DNA from 2 places in the Clostridium sp. X genome. Region 2 is predicted to be linked to the other one. Evidence: predicted binding sites of a transcription regulator. Region 2 holds the regulator's gene; the other holds the start of a gene.
What was found. The regulator LexA, encoded in region 2, represses DNA repair genes until DNA is damaged. The targets are predictions, from matches to a motif close to CNAACANNTGTTNG.

Region 1: ACX0KU_RS15985 (DNA polymerase Y family protein) is a predicted target of LexA. The motif match lies at 1,385-1,398, and genes of this name have one in related genera.

Annotation. Positions count from the first base shown of each region.
Region 1 is NZ_JBVTKX010000002.1:73,518-76,954, reverse strand. It holds gene ACX0KU_RS15990 (hypothetical protein) at 1-79, opposite strand, end outside; gene ACX0KU_RS15985 (DNA polymerase Y family protein) at 95-1,345, opposite strand; gene ACX0KU_RS15980 (hypothetical protein) at 1,954-3,437, opposite strand, start outside.
Region 2 is NZ_CM146912.1:2,584,158-2,587,594, reverse strand. It holds gene ACX0KU_RS13080 (tyrosine recombinase XerC) at 1-336, shown strand, start outside; gene ACX0KU_RS13075 (hypothetical protein) at 425-805, opposite strand; gene lexA (transcriptional repressor LexA) at 940-1,551, shown strand; gene ACX0KU_RS13065 (methionine gamma-lyase family protein) at 1,605-2,888, opposite strand; gene hfq (RNA chaperone Hfq) at 2,987-3,223, opposite strand; gene miaA (tRNA (adenosine(37)-N6)-dimethylallyltransferase MiaA) at 3,289-3,437, opposite strand, start outside.

The sequences.
Region 1 (3,437 bases), on a different replicon from region 2:
GTCTAAACCTTAACGGTTGTATATTCCCATTACTATCTGTATAAGAAACTACCTCAATAGGCTTCGATATAACCTTCATAATACTCACCTTCCCCTATAGTATAGAACTCATTAAAGGATAATCTTCCTCTCCTATTCCTCCACACATTGGACTTAAACCTGAATGCAGAAAACAGGATTTGAAAATAGCTTTATTACCATATTTTAATCTAATTTCATCAACTACCTTATTTAATTTTCCATCCTTATAGTAATCAAATGAATCTAGCAGACTATACTGATAAAAGTCATTATTACAAAAATCTGTTATATGAACTCCCATATGTCTAATTGAATTACCCTTCCATACACTATCAAATAGATAACAGACTACCTCATATATTTTTCTAGTTGAATCTGTGGCTGTACTTAACTTCTTTTGACGGGAGTAAGATATTAAATCACTACCTCTTATTGATATTGAAACCACTCTGCAGCAGTTCTTAGTGTCTCTTAATCTCATACTTACTGTTTCACATAAAGATAACAATACTTTATAGGCTGTTTCCCTATCTTCTACATCAAAAGAGATAGTTGTAGAGTTACCTATACCTTTCATCTTGATATATTCACTTTTTCTAACTTCTGAATTATCTATGCCATTAGCATAATTCCAAATTAATTCTCCATGACTCTTTAGAATATTTTTTAGTATATTTACATCATACTTTGCTAAATCTCCTATTGTATTAATATTTAGCTTATGTAGTTTAGGAGCTGTAGCCCTTCCCACCATAAATAAATCTTCTACTGGAAGTGGCCACATTTTATTTCTTATTTCATCTGGAAATAAGGTGTGAATCTTATCTGGCTTTTCTAAATCTGAAGCAACCTTTGCAAGAAGCTTATTACTTGATATTCCTATATTTACTGTGAATCCTAGTTCTCTCTTTATTCTTTCTCTTATAGTTTCAGCAAGTTTAATATAGTCTGAATATAAGTTTTCCATGTTAGAAAAGTCTAAGAAACTTTCATCTACAGAAAACCTTTGTATTGCTGGTGTATACTCCTGTAGTATTTCATGCATAGCAAAGCTACATTGCATATATAACCAATATCTTGCTGGTACAATTACTATCTTTGGACACTTTCTTCTAGCTTCGTACAAAGTCTCCCCTGTTTCAATCTTATACTTCTTCGCAGGAATTGACTTTGTTAGAACAATTCCATGCCTACTTTCCTCATCTCCACCTACCACAGATGGAATTGTTCTAAGGTCTAACTCTCCTCCTTGCTGAAGCCTATAGGTAGCCTCCCAAGAAAGATATGCACTATTTACATCAATGTGAAAAATTAATCTCTTCATAAACTATCAACCTCTTAATAATTACTAATATATCAAATGCAAACTTATGTTCGTATATATTATATACCATATTTATACTTTTTATAAGAGGTTTATGAAAATATATATATAAATGCTCACCATGAGCTTTGCATAGTGAGCATTTTTAAAATCTTCTTTTGATTATTAGCGCAATAGGTATATCGATAATTTGAAGTTTATTTTTTTAATTTCATCTTGTTTTCATTTGAAATAAATATCTAAATAAGTACATCTTGCGGATTCTATCCAATATCTAGACTACAAGAATTTAATATATCAGTGAATATAATTGTATCTGCCATCGAGAATATTAACATTTCCGCATAGAAAGGATAATTTTTTCTTTCATCACACCATAAACAATTATTAATCTTAGCTATTAAATCACATAGTAATTTTCTTCTACCCTGGGTTTCTAGTGAGGACTGCTTTGCTGGACTCCCTTGCTACCCCTTTGTGAGGAAAGACTTGTTTGATTAAGCTTAGCTTTTGACGCTTACCCAAAAACACTGCCTCGTTAGCATATTTTTTTATGCTAATGCGACAGCTACTTATTTTAGCAGCTCCTACTTCAAAAGTCTATAATCTTATGATTCTTCAGATATTTTTATTAATTTACTAATACATTCTTTTCTTTCTGTTGCGTCTAGCTTCTCAAAGTAGAACATAACATCCTCGATTTTGCCTTCACTGATAATTTCATCAGCTTCAATATTCAAGTTTTGCACTTTCTCAATTATTACTTTAGAAAGATACTCTGGTAGGTACTTCGTTTTTTCCTTCCATTTATGAATGCTTGCTCTAGACTTATCTCCTAACGACAGATTCTCAATTTTCCATGCATTTTCTTTCTGATCTAATGTTTTGGAGATTCCAGAAATAACCGCTTCAATTATAGGCAATACTTCGAAGTCAAAATCAGAATCCTGATATTTATCTTTTACCTGTTCAGACACTTCAATAAATTCTTTTCGTGACTCTACTGTAGCCTTTACCTTATTGATATCTTCTAAGAGTTCCTGTAGATTACCTTGAAGTTCAATAAATCCTCCCTGGTCCACTGATGAGATTCCTTTCTGAAGTACTAAACCAATACGTTCAAGCAAATCCTCAACATTTTCCGCACTTTTCACATCAAATAAGTCATCCCATATATCTGACATATCCTGTATAATTCTTTCCTTTGCACAGCTCAGTTCTTCAATTCGTCCATTAAGAGTAGTTATAATATTAGCAGCATCTTTTCCTAATGTAACCTTATATTTTTCCACTCTTTCCTCAAGTTCTTTACCTTTTTTAAGCATCGAACATATATTCATATAAGAAGTAAATTTATCTATATTACTTTCTTTAATATATTTTAAATAATCATCTCTTAATTGTTGTCTTGAACGTATTTCTTCTATATTACTTAGTTCTTTTTCTTTTTGTACATGCACACGATAAGAATAATCCTCAAAACCAAGTTCTTCCAATTTTGTCTGTATCTTTGTATTATGATTTCTAAATGTATTAACTGCTTCAACAGATTTGCAATACATATTAGAAACATAATAATCAATTGTTTTACCTACAAAAGTAGAAATTTCTGTGTGAAGGTTAGTTATTGTTTTCTTTGACTCATCATCAAAATCGAACCCATTACCCCTAAATATTCTTGAAATCGGAATATCTCTTAATAATTCCAACGCAACTAATGCATTATATAAATTATTACTTTCCTGCGCATCATCAAATTTTTCTTCTACTACTTCAATAGCTGAAGACCATTCATTCCTAGCCTTCTTGCCAGACTCTAGGGTTTTCTTTGCAAGCAAATATGAAGTCTCTAATTCTTCAGGGATTTCATCTACTGTAATCATCTCTTCTAATTGATTAGCCAGATGAGCTACTTCAGATATTTTCCGGTTATTTTGGATTCTTTCAAAGAATCTCATATACTTTCCAGTAACTGCGCCAGCATCTACCAATACAAAAGAGGATGCTCTTACAACATCAATATCAATCTTCTTATCTTTAATTACCACTAACTCTTTCCAATTATTGATATTAATAAGTTCATCTTTATATC
Region 2 (3,437 bases):
TATCTACCTATACGACAACACAAAAACTCTAAGGTAGCAGAAAAAGATAAAGACGCTTTATTTATCAGCAGAAATTATAATAGAATCAATAAAAGAAGTGTTGAGCTATTAGTAAAAAAATACATAGTTAAAGCTGGTCTAGAAAACCAAAAGTTTTCTCCACACAAATTAAGACATACAGCAGCTACTTTAATGTACAAATACGGAAATGTAGATATACGTAGTTTACAAAAAATATTAGGCCACGAAAACATATCTACTACACAAATATACACCCATGTGGATGACGAAACTCTAAGGCATGCAGTTAGTTTAAACCCGCTTAGCGAAGAATAAGTTCTAATAAATAAACGATAAATTTCCATTAATTAATAGTGAATATTAATCAATAGAAAATTATCGTTTTATAAATTGAGCAAAAGCACTATTTAATATTCTTATTTATAACCATTATGCCCGGAAACACTTCACTTATATACTTTCCAGAATTCTCATTTTCTAGAATTTCAGATAATCCATCAATATCATCTATGTATTCTATCTTTATATCTGATTCGTTCAAATCTTTATTTAATTCAGCTAAAGTTTCAATATCTATATCAGAATTACTCTCCCCTTCATCCGCAAAAGTTATATCCTCTTCATCTATAATCTCTTCAATATTAATTGCACGAACATCAAAACCTTGTAATTCTAAACACTTAGCACAATTATTACATTTTTTATTTTCGTTTATATCACATTTAGCACACTCTCCACAGTCGCTGCATGGAATACCTTCTTGAAATATACAAGTTTTTTTCATTTTTTTCCCCTCTTCCATATTTATTCAAACATTATATCAAACTATACCACAATAATCAAGTTTCACAGAACATTAGTTTGATATTGATAAAAATCTATGATATAATTCAAAATATAAGATAAGGAGTGTATAAAATGAATGTGGATAAAAAAGATAAACAAACTGAAATATTTGAGTTTATAAAGAGTCAAATACGCGAAAAAGGATATCCACCTTCCGTTCGCGAAATTTGCAAAGGAGTTGGTCTTAGTTCAACTTCTACTGTACATGGTCATTTAGAACGACTAGAGAAGAAAGGTATGATTAGAAGAGATTCTACAAAACCTAGAACTATAGAAATACTAAAGGATCCTATTATAAACAAAGAAATGATTGACATACCTATTGTAGGAAAAGTAACGGCCGGCGAACCTATTTTAGCTGTTGAAAATATAGAAGACACCTTCCCTATTTCTTTAAATTATATGCCTAGCAATAAAGATCTATTTATTTTAAATGTTTCAGGTGAAAGCATGATCGATGCCGGTATATTCGATGGCGACCTAGCTATAATAGAAAAAACTAATTATGCATCAAACGGTGATATAGTCGTGGCACTAATAGACAACAGTGAAGCAACAATAAAAAGATTTTTCAAAGAAAAAGACTACATACGACTACAACCCGAGAACAAAACTATGACTCCTATATTAGTAAAGAACTGCACAATAGTTGGAAAATTAGTTGGTATTTTTAGAAGATATTAAAAGAATAAATGATTGATTAAACTCAGTCATTTATTCTTTTTTTAATTTATATTTTATTTTAAAATTCTGCTTAAAGCAATCAATATCCCTATCTTTGCATGATCGAAAGTAAGTCCACCTTGCAGATAGGCTATATATGGTTCTCTAATCGGAGCATCGGCCGACAATTCTATTGACGATCCCTGTATAAACGCTCCTGCTGCCATTATTACCTGGTCTGTATATCCAGGCATATCCCAAGGTTCGCAAGCAACAAAAGAATCTATAGGAGATCCAATTTGTATTCCCTTACAAAACTCTATTAATTTATCTTTATCATTAAATTTTATAGCCTGAATTATATCACTTCTTTTATCTGTATAACTAGGCAACACCTCAAAGCCAGCTAACTCCATAATCCTAGAACAAAAGATAGCTCCTTTCAAAGCTTCCATAGTTATATGTGGCGCTAAAAACAAACCCTGATACATAGAACGCATAACTCCAAAAGTAGAACCACACTCACCACCAATTCCCGGAACAGTAAGTCTATAAGCGGATCTTTCCACACATTGTTTAGCTCCAACTATATATCCACCCGTTGGAGTAATCCCTCCACCTATATTCTTTATTAATGATCCTGCTGCTAAATCCGCACCCACATCAGTAGGTTCGATTATATCTATAAATTCTCCATAACAATTATCTACAAAGCAAATTATATTCTCTCTAATACCTTTAACAAAGCTAATTACATTCTTAATATCTTCTATTAATAAAGCTTTTCTCCACCCATATCCTGTAGATCTTTGGATGTGTACTAATTTTATAGTATCATCCTCTTTCAAAACATTCTTAATTTTATTTAAATCCGGTTTTCCTAATTCATTAAGTTCAACTTGTTTATATTTTACTCCAAATTCTTTAAGCGACCCCATACCTTCCTCGGTATCTAATCCAATGATTCCATGAAGAGTATCATAAGGTTTCCCACATATAGAAAGCATAGTATCACCTGGTCTTAAATTTCCAAACAATGCACTTCCAAGTGCATGAGTCCCATTTACAAAATGTGGTCTTACCAGTGCACTCTCACAGTTGAATATTCTAGCATATACCTTATCTAAAGAATCTCTTCCAATGTCTCCATATCCATATCCACTGGAATTCGTGAAATGTGCATCACTTATCCTCTCTTCTTGCATAGCATTTAACACTTTTATTTGATTAAATTCTCTTATCTCATCTAAAGCTTCAAACTCTAATTTTACATCACTTATTGCTTTTTCGTACAATTCTAAAACTCTACTATTAATATGATATTTATTAATTAGATACTCTTTCATTTCATTAATCATATGTATAAACCCCCGAAAATAAATACTAGTCAAGGCACTCCTGACTAGTATTTATATTATCACATAAAAAAAGAATAGGCAAACTAATCGCCTATTCTCTAATTACTATCCTCTTTTGTGAAGAGTATTGGTTTTGCTGGAGATATGGTAGATACTGCATGCTTATATATCATCATCTGTTTTCCTTCACTATCTAAGATTATAGTGAAATTATCAAAACCCGTAACATTACCTTTAAGTTGAAATCCATTTGTTAAATATATAATAACATGAGTTTTATTCTTTCTAGCATTGTTTAAAAATAAGTCTTGAAGATTATTTGTTGGCTTATTCATAAATTTTACCTCCATCGTTTTATATCATAAGTTATTCTATAAAAATAACTAAAATCCTTTATTTTTTAAAATCCTTTTATAAGTGATTTATTATTGTCTTTATACATCTTTTTAAATTGTTCTAATATGACATCGCATACATCATCATCATTTTTATAGTTGTCTTTATCAATCCATATTGCTCTCTTATCTTTTCTAAACCAAGTTAATTGTC